DNA from 3 places in the Thioalkalivibrio sp. ALE17 genome. Region 3 is predicted to be linked to each of the others. Evidence: predicted binding sites of a transcription regulator. Region 3 holds the regulator's gene; each other region holds the start of a gene.
What was found. Region 3 encodes FliA, which starts transcription of late flagellar genes. Its sites were predicted from a motif close to GCTAAAGTTNNNNNNNNNNCNGCCGATA; they were not measured.
Positions count from the first base shown of each region.

Region 1 (4,906 bases), on a different contig from region 3:
CGATCTTCGTCCTCGCGCTGATGAGTCTGGCCGGAGCCGCCAGCGCCTGGCTCATGGGCGAGGCCTGACACGCGGCCCTCTCTTGCCCTCGCCCCCAGCGAGACAGGCTTTGCGCTCTCGGTTTTACGTGCCTCCGTCCGGCCGCCTGCCTCGTGGTGGCTGGTCCTGGTTCGGCCTCGGGTGTTCACGGTGCCTTCGGTCCACATACTGCCAGGCGCTGACTCGCCAACGCGCCGCGAGGTCCTTTCTTGCTTGCCCAAGAAAGGACCCAAAGAAGGGCACCCGGATTTCGCCCGGGGACCTTGCTCCAGGGCCCTCGGGCCGGCGGCGCTGAACTCGCTACGCCTTCGGCTTCGCTCAGACATCCAGCGCCTTCTCCCGGCCCATCACGCCCTCCGCGAGGGGCTCCATACGGGAGGCGAAGGTCAAAACCGAACGCATCCCCATGTTTGCGCCTAACCATAGGCAACGCCGCTCGAAAGCCCCTGGCGCCCGCCCTGCGGGCGCGGCACGCAACGGCCGAGGGCCGAGCGTGCCCAAGATGTCCGAAAAGTTAGCCATCCTGCCCTGGCACGACCGTCGGGACGGCTGTTGTCTTGACCTTGAATCCCCCGTTGTCGTCGCGCCGAGTGGAGAGGGTTTTCGCGGGGAAAAGGCGCTGGATGTCTGAGCGGAGCCGAAGGCGCAGCGAGTTCAGCGCCGCCCGCGAAAAACCTCGGAGCGAGGGAAACCCCGGCCCGCGCAGCGGGCCGGGGTCGCGGCAGTCGGGCGTGTTTCTTGGGTACTTCTTTGCACGAGCAAAGAAGCCCGTTTTTGATCAACAACGGGCGCGGCGCGCTGGCGAGTCAGCGCCGGGCAGTATGCGGACCGGAGCCACCGTAAACACCAGAGGACGAACCAGGCCTAGCCAAAAATCGGCAGGCGACCGGCCGGAGCCACCGTAAACACCGAACGACGAACCAGGGCCAGCCACATCATGGCACGCGGCCGGACGCAACCACCCGCACGCCCCAGCACGCCAAGGTGATAGGCTTGGCGCCCGCTACAACACTCGCTCGCGACCGGAACTCGAATGGCACTGCTCACCCTGCGCAACATCCACCTGGCCTACGGCATGGCCGCCCTGCTCGACGGCATCAACCTGAGCCTGGAACCCGGCGAGCGCGTCGCCGTCGCCGGGCGCAACGGAGAGGGCAAGTCCACCCTGCTCAAAGTGCTCAACGGCGAGGCACAGGCGGATTCGGGCGAGATCACCCGCCAGGATGGCCTCACCACCGCCTACCTGACCCAGGAGTTGCCCCCGGGCATTGAAGGGACGGTGTTCGATGTCGTGGCCGAGGGCCTGGGCGAGGCCGGGCGCCTGCTGGAACGCTTCCACCACCTGAGCCAGGCCGCGGCCAGTGGTGACATGGAGGCGCTGGACAAAATGGGGCCCGTGCAGTCGCAGCTGGACGCGATCGATGGCTGGAGCCTGCAGAACCGGGTGGAGACCACCATCTCCCGCCTGAGCCTGGACCCCGAGGCGCAGTTCGCCGCCCTATCCGGCGGACTCAAGCGCCGGGTCTGGCTGGCACGCGAACTGGTGCAGCGCCCGCAGCTGCTGCTGCTCGACGAACCGACCAACCACCTCGACGTGGCCGCGATCCGCTGGCTGGAAGAGTTCCTGCTCGAGAGCGGCCTGACCGTGGTCTTCATCAGCCATGACCGCCAGTTCATGGAGAGTGTAGCCACCCGCATCCTGGAGCTGGACCGCGGGCAGCTGTATGAACACCCGCCGTCGATCGAGGAATTCCGCCGCCGTCAGGCCGAACGCCTGGAGACCGAGGCCACCCAGCGCGCGGAGTTCGACCGCAAGCTGGCGCAGGAGGAGGCCTGGGTGCGCCAGGGCATCAAGGCACGGCGTACCCGCAACGAGGGGCGCGTGCGGGCACTGCAGGCCCTGCGCAAGAAGCGCGCCGAGCGCCGCGAACGCAGCGGCCAGGTCAAGATGAAGCTGAGCCCGGAACAGCGTTCGGGCCGGCTGGTGATCGAGGCGGAGCACGCCGATTTTGGCTACGACAAACCGATCGTGAGGGACGTGAACCTGCTGCTGCAGCGTGGCGATGCCCTGGGCATCGTCGGACCCAACGGCGCGGGCAAGACGACCCTGCTGCGCGGCCTGCTCGGACAGATGGAGCCGCTGGCCGGTCACGTGAAGCTGGGCACCCAGCTGGAGATCGCGTACTTCGACCAGGCGCGCGCGCATCTCGACGAGGACACCACGGTGCAGGACGCGGTCGGCGAGGGGCGCGACCGGGTGATGGTCAATGGCGAGAGCCGGCACATTTTGTCCTACCTGGAAGACTTCCTGTTCCCGCCATCACGTTCCCGCCAGCCGGTGTCGGCGCTGTCCGGGGGCGAGCGCAATCGCCTGCTGCTGGCCAAGCTGTTCCTGCGCCCGGCAAATCTGCTGGTGCTCGACGAACCCACCAACGACCTCGATGTGGAGACCCTGGAGCTGCTGGAACAGCTCCTGATCGAGTACACCGGGACGGTGATCGTGGTCAGCCACGACCGCTCGTTTCTGGACAATGTCGCGACCTCGACCCTGGTCCTGCCGGGCGACGGATCGGTGGAAGAGTTCGTGGGTGGCTGGTCCGACCTGCCCGAACGTGTCACGCGGCGGCTGCTGGAGGGCGAAACCGCGGCCGCCGCCCGCCCCGGCGCCCCGGAGCCGCGGGCCGAGCCCGCTCCCGAACCATCGCCGCAGACATCGGAAAACGCTCCGGCGACCCCGCGCAAACTGTCCTACAAGGATGCGCGCGAACTGGAGGCCCTCCCGGCCCGGATCGAGGCCCTGGAAACCGAGCAACAGGAACTGACCACGGCGATGACCGATCCCGAGGCCCTGCGCGACGGCGAACGCATGCGCGACCTGCAGGCGCGGCTCGAGACCGTGGAGGCCGAGCTGGCCCACTGCTTCGAGCGCTGGGAGCAGCTGGAATCCGGTTGAGCGTCGGCGCGTCTACACTCGGGTTTCCGGCCACCCCTCAACTCTGCCGGGGGTCTGCCGTAACAGGGGTTGAATAGCCACCTTTCGGGTCCGCGCTCTCCGAGACCGCGGCCGGTTCGCGAAGCGCCCGGGACAGGGCGCGCTGAAGGAGTCATCGCATGCTGGACAAACTCTCCATTCGGGGGCTGCTGATTGCCGGGTTCGGCCTGGTCGTCGCCATCCTGATCATCAACTCCCTGCTGGCACTGCGCGCGATGAGCACGGGCAGTCAGGGGGTCGAGCAACTCACGCAGGCCGACTACCCGGCCGTCGCCCGGGTCAACGATGTCGAGCAGCTGCTGCAGGAGAGCGCGGCGTTTCTCGGCTTCTACCTGATGAGCGAGGAGCAGTCGCATCGCGATGCATGGCAAAACGCGATGCGCGAGCTCGATGCGGCCACGCGGGCCCTGAACGAGAATCCGGTCATCGCGGCCGACGAGGAACTCGCCGCCAGCGCGACCGAGGTACGCCGCCTGGTGGATCAGTTCGCCAGCTTCGAGGACCGCCTGATCGAGGTGGCGGAGAACGCGGCCGAGAATATGCCGGCCCTGGGAATCGCCAACGCCCGGGCCAACCCGGCCAGCCGCGAGATGACCCAGCAGACCAACATGATGATCGACGCCGAGATGGCCCTGCCGCGCTTCCAGCGTTCCTGGGACCGTCTCGACACCCTGCATGAGCTGCGCATGTCGGTGGTCCAGGTCACCTCCAACCTGCGCGGGTTCATCGCCTTCCGCGATGACGCCTTCCGCGAGAACGTGCGCCTGTTCTCGACCCGCACCAACGACATCACCGCGCAGCTGATGGACCAGTTCGACGATCTCGACTTCGAACAGCAGATCGCGCTGGAAGACTTCCAGATGGCCCTGGATACCCAGAACACCGCGCTGGACGACCTGATCGAGATCCACGGCAGCGAACAGGCCCTGCAGGATGCCTACCTGATTCGGACCGAGATCGGCCCGCTGCTGGTCGAGGCCCGCGATCATCTGCAAGGACTCAGCGAGCGCATCACTGCCCGCGCCGAACGCAGCGCCGCCGCCCTGACCGCCGACATGCGCGCCACCCAGACGACCCAGGGCATCCTGGCTCTGATCGGCGTGATCCTCGGGCTGGCCGGCGCGGTGTTCATCATCCTGGTCGTGCGGCGCGCGCTGGCCCACTCCACCGCGGCGCTCGAGGAGATCGCCGACGGCGATGGCGATCTGAGCCGCCGCCTGGACGAGAACGGGCTGATCGAGACCGCGCAACTGGGCCGCGCCTTCAACCGCTTCACCGACAAGATCGCCCAGGCCATCGGCCACGCGCGCGGCAGCACCGAGACACTCAACCGCGCCACCGAGAACCTGAACCAGGAGGCCTACGAGGCCCGCGAGGCGGTCTCGCGCCAGCGCGACGAGACCGAGCGTGTCGCCACCGCGATCAACGAGCTGCAAAGCAGCGCCGAGGAGATCGCGCGCAACACCGACGCGACCTCCCAGGCCGGCCAGGAGGCCGGGGATGCAGTGAACAACGGCTCCGAGGTGATGCAGAAGAACATCGAGTCCATGGCCTCGCTGCTCGGCACCGTCGAGCAGGCCGCCGGGACCGTCTCCAAGCTGGGCGAGGACTCCAAGCAGATCGGAACCATCCTCGAGGTGATCCGCGGGGTCGCCGAGCAGACCAACCTGCTGGCCCTGAACGCGGCCATCGAGGCCGCCCGCGCCGGCGAACATGGCCGCGGCTTCGCGGTGGTCGCCGACGAGGTCCGCAAGCTGGCGACCCGCACGCAGGAATCCACCGACGAGATCGAGTCCATGATCTCGCGCCTGCAAACCGCCACCACCAGTGCCGTCAAGGCCATGGAACAGGGTCAGGAAGAGGCCGAGTCGACCA
Region 1 is NZ_AUDT01000002.1:155,224-160,129, forward strand. It holds gene H609_RS0102410 (MFS transporter) at 1-68, shown strand, start outside; gene H609_RS14275 (hypothetical protein) at 358-561, opposite strand; gene H609_RS0102420 (ATP-binding cassette domain-containing protein) at 1,073-2,992, shown strand; gene H609_RS0102425 (methyl-accepting chemotaxis protein) at 3,151-4,906, shown strand, end outside.
Region 1: H609_RS0102425 (methyl-accepting chemotaxis protein) is a predicted target of FliA. The motif match lies at 3,028-3,055, and genes of this name have one in related genera.

Region 2 (4,906 bases), on a different contig from region 3:
TGGCGCGCGACCTCACCATCATGATCCACGGCGACCCCGCCGTAATCGACCACGCCTACGCGACCCATCCCGAGGTCCGCATCCTCTGGGCCCATGCCGGCAGCTACGCGTACCCGCCGCTGGTGCAGGACTACCTCGAACGCCACCCGCGCATGAACATGGACCTGTCCATGCGCAACCCGCGCATCAATCCCGGCGGCCAGATCGACGACGCCTGGTTCGAGCTCTTCCTGGCCCACCCCGACCGCTTCATGATCGGCGTGGACACCTTCACGCGCACCCGCTGGGAACAGTACACGCGCCTGAAGGACGAGACCCGCGCCTGGCTGGAACAACTCCCCGAGGACGTCGCCCGCGCGATCGCCTTCGAAAACGGCGAACGGCTCTTCCCCGCTCCGTAAAGCCCTGGATTCACCACGAAGCGCACGAAGGCACGAAGAAAGGCCAGGACAAGGGCGGTTCACAGGAAGACCGGAAGATTCGAAGGATGAATCGGCTAAAACCGCCCGGGGCCTGGCCGACGCCGTGACCCGTCCAGCCCGCCGGCCGAGCCCCCTGTGGGAGCGGGCTCGCCCGCGAAGCCCCCGCCCGCGTCCGCTCGAGCACCAGCCCTCCGACCAACCCTCCCCGTCAGACCGTGCCCGATCCACTACCCCATCAATCTCGCTTCCAATCTTCTCCTCTTCCTGTAGACCGGTTTTCGCCCTCGACCCAGCCCTTCTTCGTGCCTTCGTGCACTTCGTGGTGAACCAAGCCGTTCAACCACACACGCATGAAAAAGCCCGCCACCCCAAAAGGATGGCGGGCTCGGATCCCGGCACCTGATCGTGATCAGACCTTGAACTGACCCACGCGCTGCTGCTGCTCGGAGGCCAGCTTGGACAGCTCCTCGGACGCATTGCGGATCTGCTCCGAACCCGACGCGGTCTGATCCAGCACCTCGGTGATGTTGGCCACGTTGCGGTTGATCTCCTCGGCCACCGTGGACTGTTCCTCGGCGGCGCTGGCGATCTGCGTGTTCATGTCGCTGATGCGGGTGACGGATTGCGTAATCGCGACCAGCGACTCGCCGGCCAGGTTCACCTGCTCCACGCTCTCGTGGGCCTTGGCACGGCCGTCTTCCATCGCCTGCACCGCCTCGCGCGTGCCGGTCTGGACCCGCTCGATCATCTGCTGGATCTCGTGGGTCGAGTCCTGGGTGCGGCTGGCCAGCGTGCGCACCTCGTCCGCCACCACCGCGAAGCCGCGACCCTGCTCGCCGGCGCGGGCGGCCTCGATCGCCGCGTTCAGCGCCAGCAGGTTGGTCTGATCGGCAATGTCGCCGATCACCTCGAGGACCTTGTTGATCTCCTCGGCGTCCTGCGACAGACGACTGACCACCTCGGCGGCGCTGTCCACCTGAGTGGACAGGCCATTGATCGCGGTGACCGTCTTCTGCACCACCTGCTGGCCGGCGTTCGCATCCTGATCGGTGGTCTGCGCGGCGGCGGCGGCGTCCGCCGCATTCCGGGCCACTTCCTGCACGGTGGCCGTCATCTCGTTCATCGCGGTGGCGACCTGGTCGGTCTCCGCCTTCTGGCGGCGGACCTGCTCGTTGGTCTCCTCGCTGGTCGCGGACAGCTCGTTGGCCGCGGCCGCTACCTGGTCGGAACCGGCCGCCACCTGCTGGATCAGCACCCGGATCTTCTCCACGAAGTTATTGAAAGCGATGGAGAGATCCCCCAGCTCGTTCTTGCCGGATACCTTCAGCTGACGCGTCAGGTCCCCTTCGCCACTAGCGATGTCGTTCAGCCGGTCCACGGTCTGGCACAACGGCCGCACGATGCTGCGCGTCAGGAACCAGGCCAGCAGCGCGCCCAGGACCACCGCAATCACGCCGACCATCACCACGGTACCTGTGGCATTGCGCGCCATGTCGACATAGGCACTGCGATCGACCATCAGCTCGAGGACGCCCACCGCGTCCCCGGAGAAGTCCATCACCGGCCGCGCGATCACCGCCATCGGCTTGCCCTGGTAGGTCACGTTGCGCACGTGTCGCTCGCCACCGAGCACCTCGCGCATCTCGGCGGCGCTGAAGGTGGCCTCGCCATCGATGGTGCCGCCAAAGCGGCTGAAACGTCCGTCGTCCCGCAGGTACAGCGCGACCGGCGCCCCCAGCTCCTCGGTAAACTGCTCGAAGAAGGGATCACCGAAGGACAGGCCAAACTCCACCGAGCCCACGTGCTCACCGTTATGGGCGATCGGCACGACACCTCGAATCCCGAGGCCCGCCACACCCTCTTCCAGACCGGAGATCGGCGCCTGGTTATTGTTGGTATCGACCACGGTCTGGCGGAAGCCGGACAGGTCGTCATCGAAGCGGTCCGGACGATGCACGCGCAGGAAGGACGTCGCCGGCGGCGTATGGAACTGGTACTGGCGCACCCCGTAGTCCGTGCTCAGCGACTCGAAGGTCGGCACGGTCATCGCAGCCAGCCGTTCGCGATCGCCCGTGGCCAGTGCCTCCTGGACATCCGGGATGCGGGCGACCGTCTCGGCCATCGCCGTGGCCCGCGCCGCCTCCTGGTCCAGCCGATCCAGCAACTGTCCGGCCAGGTCGTTCAGCTCGCGCTGCTCGGCCCGGTCCGCCATCGTGCCCAGGGCGTTCATCACCACGACCAGCGTCAGCACCACGGCGAGTACGACCACGCCGATGATGCCCACCATGAGCCGTACACCAATCCGGATATTGTCAAACATGTCTGCGCGTCCTTTCCTGCACCGGTCACGGCCGGCTTCAGAATCAAGATTCAGGTCAGTCGTCCTTCCTAGCGGCGGCGAATCCTAAAACTTGAATACCAAAGTGCTTTCTTCCCCACAGGTTCTCAGGGGACAAGATTCCCTCGGTAGGCCGCTTCCGGCCTCCGCGCTCAGACGGGCTACAACAACAGAATCTCGGCAAACACGTAGACCACCAGGCTGATCAGCACCAGCGCCAGCACCGAAAGCAAGGCCCCGCCACGCACCATGTCCAGCACCCGCAGCCGGTTGCTGGCGAACACGATGGCGTTGGGTGGCGTCGCCACCGGCAGCATGAAGGCCACCGACGCGGCAAACGCCACCGGCAGGGCCAGCAGCAGTACGGGCACGTCCATGCTCAGCGCGAACGCGGTCACCAGCGGCAACAGCGTGGCCGCTGTGGCGGTATTGCTCGTCACATGACTCAGGGTCATGGTCAGGAGCGCCACCCCGGCCATGATCAGGATCAGCGGCCAGGCCTGGGCGATCACCAGGGCATCCGCCGCCAGCTCCGCCAGCCCGCTGGACTCGATCGCCGCACCCAGGCTCAAGCCCCCGCCTACCAGCAACAGCACGCCCCAGGGGAGCTCGCGCGTATTGTCCCAGCTCAGCAGCCGGCGCTGTTCGCGCGAGCCCGACGGCACCAGGAACAGCAACCCGGCCCCGAGGATCGCGATGCCGGCATCGGTCAGCGAGATCGGTAGCCAGCCCTCGAGCAGCGGCCGTGTCAGCCAGGCCAGCGCAACCAGCAGAAACACCCCGGCCACCCGCTTTTCCGCGACCGACCAGGGGCCCACGGTCGCGCGCTGTTCGTCCAGCAGCGCGCGCAGACCGTTCAGCTCCACCCGGTGCACCGGAAACACCCAGCGGGTCAGCGACCACCACGCAAGGGCCAGCAGCACCGCCGCCAGCGGCAGCCCCAGGGTCATCCATTCCAGGAACCCGATCTCCATCCCGTGGCGATCCCCGAGGTACGCGGCCGTCAGGGCATTCGGCGGCGAACCGATGATGGTCGCCATGCCCCCGATGTTCGCGGCGAACGCGATGCCCAGCAGGAGCGCCAGGGCCGGGCGCCGCGACTCCATGTCCGGCCCCTGTGGCGACGCGCCACGCTCGATCAGCCCCAGCACCGAGAGCGCGATCGGCAGCATCAGGGCCGCCGTCGCGGTATTGCTGACCCACATGGACAACCCCGCCGTGGCCAGCATGAAGGCCCCCACCAGCACATGCAGGCGATTGCCGGCGCGCGCCACGATCGCCAGCGCCATGCGCCGGTGGAGATCCCAGCGCTGCACGGCCAGGGCAATGGCGAAGCCGCCCATGAACAGGAAAATGATCGGATTCGCGTACGGCGCGGTGGCCTCGTCCATGGGCACGATGTCGAGCACCGGCAGGACCGCGATCGGCAGCAGCGCCGTCACCGGCAGCGGCAGGGCCTCGCTGATCCACCAGGTCGCCATGAACAACGTCAGGCCCAGCACCCGCCAGGCCGCCGGATCGAACCCCGCCGGGGCCGGTACCAGCAGGAAGATGGCGAAGATCGCCGGCCCCAGCAACAGACCGATGCGCCCGCGCCAGTTCACCGGAGGGGTCTTTTCCGGTTGGGTGTCGCGTTGCCCTGCCGTGTCCTCGGTCGCTGCCATGGGCCTCTTTCGTCGGTCAAACATCAGGGTATACGGCCCGGGCCAAAACCAACCCGTACCATCGGAAATTGCATCGTCCGGGCAACGTGACTATCGTTGTCCCGTTATGCGGCGTGCCCGTTTCGGAACGCTGCCACAGCAGTTTCTCACGACACTGTCCAAGGAGTCTTTCATGGCCTACGAACTGCCCGATCTGCCCTACGCCAAGAACGCGCTGGAGCCGCACATTTCCGCCGAGACGCTGGAATACCATCACGACAAGCACCACGCGACCTACGTGACCAAGCTGAACGGCCTGCTGCCGGGCTCCGAGTTCGAAAACGCCACGCTGGAAGACATCATCAAGAAGGCCCCGGCCGGCGGCATCTTCAACAACGGCGCCCAGGTCTGGAACCACACCTTCTACTTCAACTGCATGGCCCCGAACGCCGGCGGCGAGCCCTCGGGCAAGCTGGCCGATGCCATCAACAGCGCCTTCGGCT
Region 2 is NZ_AUDT01000020.1:1,211-6,116, forward strand. It holds gene H609_RS0110335 (amidohydrolase family protein) at 1-401, shown strand, start outside; gene H609_RS0110340 (methyl-accepting chemotaxis protein) at 832-2,742, opposite strand; gene H609_RS0110345 (DASS family sodium-coupled anion symporter) at 2,922-4,424, opposite strand; gene H609_RS0110350 (superoxide dismutase) at 4,597-4,906, shown strand, end outside.
Region 2: H609_RS0110340 (methyl-accepting chemotaxis protein) is a predicted target of FliA. The motif match lies at 2,812-2,839, and genes of this name have one in related genera.

Region 3 (4,906 bases):
CTCGATCAGGAAGTCCTGAAGGATTTCGTCATTGGGGTCGATGGCCATTCAGTCTCTCCGGTCGCGTGGCGCCATTCGCATGAGGGGCACTGCCTAGAAGCCCAGGCTCGATAGCAGATCGTCCACCTCGTCCTGTCCTTGAACGACATCCGCGGCGGAATCTTGAGTCTTGGGCACGCTGGGACCGTGACCCTTGCGGTCCGCCTCGCGATCCTCCTCGCGCTGTTCAAGCGACGCCTCGGCCGCCTCGACCTGCTCCATGCGCCCGCTGGAGAGCCGGATCAGGGACACCAGGTTCTCTTCCAGGTCGGTCACCAGCTGGATCACGCGGCGAATCACCTGGCCGGTAATGTCCTGATAACTCTGGGCCATCAGCACCTCGGAGAGCAGCCGGCGCAGCTCCTCGGTGTCGTCCCCCGCCTGCGCGAAGAACGTGTCGAGCTCGCGGGCAAAGTCCCGGAACTCCTCCACCGAGAGCTGGCGGTTACGAAAGCGCGTCCACTTCGCCGTCAGGTCGGCCGCCTGCTGGCTGAACGACTCCGCGATCGGCAGGCTCGACTCAATGGCATTCATGGTGTCGTGGGCCGCCTGTTCGGTCATCGTGACCACGTAATTCAGGCGTTCCTTTGCGTCCGGGATCTCCGCCTGGGTCAGTTCGACCAGACGCGAATCGCCGCGGAAGCTTTGCAGGGCCTCGTGAAGATCGCGGGTCAGCTTGCCCAGCTCGTCGAAGAGTTCGCGGTCATAGGGGCGCGCCAGATCCTGCACCAGCGCCCGGGCGCCCGTGTCGTCGCCCGCCTCCAGCGTCTTGACCAGCTGTCGCGCAAGCTCCAGCTGATCATCGCGTGGTGGGTGTTCCTGTTCAGTCATGAGAAGCCTCTTGCGGGTACGGCGCGGAAGGTTTCGGACAACGCCCGCGGCGGTCGGTGCCACGGGCGCCGGGCATATCGGTCACAGGCGCATGATTATCCCTGTGCTTCAATGCGTTCGAAGATCTTGTCGATCTTTTCCTTCAGCGTCTCGGCGGTGAACGGCTTGACCACGTAGCCGTTCACGCCCGCCTCGGCCGCCTCGACGATCTGGTCGCGCTTGGCCTCCGCCGTCACCATCAGCACCGGCATGGACTTGAGGTTCGGGTCGGCGCGCACGGCCTTCAGCAAGTCGATCCCCGGCATGTTGGGCATGTTCCAGTCGGTGATCAGAAAGTCGAAATCGCCGTTCTGCAGCATCGGCAGCGCGGTGCTGCCGTCGTCGGCTTCCTGGGTATTGTTGAAGCCAAGATCACGCAACAGGTTCTTGATAATGCGCCGCATCGTGGAAAAGTCGTCCACGATGAGAATCTTCATTCCCTTGTCCACACGTCACTCCGGGATTCGTAGGGTGGGTTTTAGAATAACTGCAAAGCCGTACCGTCTTCGAGCCACGAACCCAGGCGGGCACGCAGTCGAATGGTGGCCTGACTTCGGATCTGGCTGACGCGCGACTCGGTCACGCCCAGCACGGCACCGATCTCGCGCAGGTTGAGCTCTTCGATGTAGTAGAGCGACAGCACCAGCCGCTCGCGTTCGGGGAGGTCGCCGAGGGCTTCGGCCAGTTCCTGACGGAACTCACCGGCCTCGAGGGTGCGGGCCGGCGACACCTCCTGCCCTTCGATCACGCGATCAGCCCCGTCGTCACCCCCGCCGAGGTCGTCCAAAGCGAACAGGTGGGCCCCGGCGTGATCCTGCAGCATCTCGTAGTACTGGTCGATCGGCACGTCCAGCTCGGCGGCGACCTCGCTGCCACGCGCCGCCCGCCCCTCGCGCGCCTCGACGGTCTGGATCGCCGCGGCAATACGCCGACTGTTGCGGTGCACCGAACGCGGTGTCCAGTCACTGCGGCGCAGCTCGTCGATCATCGCGCCACGGATGCGGATGCCGGCGTAGGTGGCAAAGGTCGCGCCCTGGCCGCCCTCGAACTGGCGCGCCGCCTCGAGCAGCCCGATCATGCCCGCCTGAATCAGATCATCCACCTGCACCGAGGCGGGGAGCCGCGCCATCAGGTGATGGGCGATGCGGTGGACCAGCTCGACGTGATCGGCAATCAGCTGTTCGTGTCCGCCGCTGGCCGCGGAGGTCGCCTGATAGCCGGAAAGTCGATTACGCGTCGTCATCATGCGCTCTGCAGCATCCGTTCCACGAAAAACCCGACGCCACCGTGGTCACCGCCCCCCACCGGCCAGCGGTCCACGGTCCGTGCCAGTTCGGCAAAGGCCTTCCCCGCCGGGCTCCCGGGGTACTGCTGTACCACTGGCGCGCGTTTCTGCACCGCCTTTCGCAGGTGATCGTCCATCGGAATATAGCCGGCCAGGTCGAGCACCACCTCCGGCAGGTAGTTGCCGCAGACGGTATTGAGCTTCTGCATCAGTCGCTCGGCGCCTTCGCGGCCGTCGACCATGTTCGTCACCATGCGGAAGCGACGCAGGCCATGATCGCGGTGCAGGACCTTGATCAGGGCATAGGCGTCGGTAATCGAGGCGGGCTCGTCGCAGACCACCACCAGGGTCTCCTGGACCGCGCGGCAGAACGACGTCACGGATTCCTGCAGGCCGGCCGCGGTGTCCACGATCAGCACATCCAGGGGTTTGCGATAGGCGCTGAAGGCATGGATCAAACCGGCATGCTCGGCCGGCGTCAGGTTGGCCATCGCCGCGATCCCGGAAGCCGACGGCACCACCTTCACCCCGTCCGGCCCCTGGACGAGCACGTCCTCCAGGCTGTCCACGTCCCCGGTCACCAGGTCGTGCAGCGTGCGCTCGGGACGCATCCCCAACAGCAGGTCCACGTTGGCCAGGCCCAGATCGGCGTCGAACAGCATGACCTCGCGCCCGAGCCGGGCCAGGCCCACCGACAGGTTCACCGATACGTTGGTCTTGCCCACCCCGCCCTTGCCCGAGGCAACCGCGATGACCTTCAACGGCTTGTTAGTGCGTGGCATAGCGCCCCTTCCCGACCGGTTGAATCAGTTCCAGCGTGGCGGGCTCCGCCGCCCGTGCCGGACGTGCCTGGGCGCGCGCGCGTCGCGGCGGTTCCATCTCCGCCAGGCGCTCGGCCGCCCAGGTCTCGCGGGCATTGGCCGCTGCCCCGGGTTCATCGGCGGCATCCTCCAGGGCCAGTCGGGTCAGATACCCGGTATCGACCCGGTGAAAGTCCTCGGCAATACGCTGGCCATCGCTGACGAACCCCAGCCCCAGGTGCTGATCGAGCAGTACGGACAGGACCTCGCCCAGCTCCTCGGCCTCGTCCAGCTTGGTCAGCACCAGCGCCGAGGGCTCCGCCTTGCGAAATGCCTCCAGCACCCGCCGCAACGCGCTCCCCTGGGTCGTCGCCGACACCACCAGCCAGCTCTCGGCCCGGATGTCCGGCGGCAGGTGCGCGAACAGGGATTCGTCCTCCACTGCACGCGGGGCCTGTCCCGCCGTATCCACCAGGATCAGGTGCCCATCCTCCACGCGGCGCGCCAGTTCGCGCAACTCTCTCGCGTTCTGCAGCACCCGCACCGAGATCCCCGCCATCTGGGCGAAGGCCTGCAACTGGCGCGTGGCCCCGATGCGCTGGCTGTCCAGGGTGACCAGCGTAACCGAATCCGGGCCCATGCGGCGGATCTGGCGCAGCGCGATGCGGGCCAGCGTGGTGGTCTTGCCAACGCCGGTGGGCCCGACCAGCGCCAGCAGGCCGCCCTCGTCCAGGATGTCCGGCCGGTGGGTGGCAATCGCGCCCGACAACCGCGCCCGCAGGCGTTCCCAGGCCTGTTCCGGCGAGCTGTCATCGAGAATGCTTCCGGCCAGGCTGCGCGCCAGGGCCTCGCTGAACCCGCGGTCGATCAGGCGCGCCTTGCATTCCGCCGCCAGCGGGTGGCGGGCCGCCCAGCGCGCCTCTTCGCTCTCCGCATACTGGCGCGTCATCAGGCTGCGCAGGTCGCGCAGCTCCTGCCGCATGGCGGTCAGCTCCGGGTCGGCCGGCCACGACGCCGCGGCCTGACCGGCGCCGCGCTCGCGGGCCGGTCGGGCGGTTGTGCTCGCTTCGCGGCTCGTCGCGGGCGCGTCCTGCGCGGCTACCGGCTCCGACGCGGCGCCGTCCTCCAGCGCCGCGACCACCTCCAGCCAGCCGTCGACCCGGCGACTGGACAGGATGACCGCGTCCTCGCCCTGCTGCTCCCGCACCTGGCGCATCGCGTCACGCATGTCCCGGGCCCGATATCGTCTGACGTTCATGCTTTTTCTCCTGCGCCGCTCGCGCGGCGGAACCCTTCATCGTGTCGTTCAGGCGGACTGCTTCTGCGACTCTTCCTGGCCGACGGTGGCAACCACCCGGATCCGGCGATTGTCCGGAATCTCGGTGAACGCCAGCACGGTCAGACTGCGGACCGCGCCGCGCAGCCACCCGGCGATCCAGGAGCGGATCTCCGGTGCCACCACCAGGACCGCCGGCTGTCCGGCCGTCTCCTGGCGGCGGGCCGCATCGGCCACCGAGCGCTGCAGCCGCTCCGCCAGCCCGGGCTCCAGTCCAACCGTGCCGCCCGAGCTCCCCTGCAGGGACTTATGCAAGAGCTGTTCCAACGACGGATCCAGCGCGATCAGGGGGAGCTCGTCCTCCGGCCCCACCAGGTCCTGCACGATCGAGCGCGCCAGGGCCACCCGCACCGCCGCGGTCAAAGTGCCGGGATCCTGACTCTTGACCCCCTCGTCTGCCAGGGTTTCGGCGATCGTGCGCAGGTCGCGGATCGAGACCTGCTCGGCCAGCAGGTTCTGCAGCACCTTCAGCACGATGGACAGGGACAGCGTCTTGGGCACCAGGTTTTCCACCAGCTTCGGCGAATGGCGCGCCAGCTGGTCGAGCAGGTGCTGCGCCTCCTCGTGGCCGATCAG
Region 3 is NZ_AUDT01000004.1:163,734-168,639, reverse strand. It holds gene H609_RS0105530 (chemotaxis protein CheA) at 1-48, opposite strand, end outside; gene H609_RS0105525 (protein phosphatase CheZ) at 94-870, opposite strand; gene cheY (chemotaxis response regulator CheY) at 966-1,346, opposite strand; gene H609_RS0105515 (RNA polymerase sigma factor FliA) at 1,388-2,155, opposite strand; gene H609_RS0105510 (MinD/ParA family protein) at 2,152-2,976, opposite strand; partial or broken gene flhF (flagellar biosynthesis protein FlhF) at 3,145-4,252, opposite strand; gene flhA (flagellar biosynthesis protein FlhA) at 4,301-4,906, opposite strand, start outside.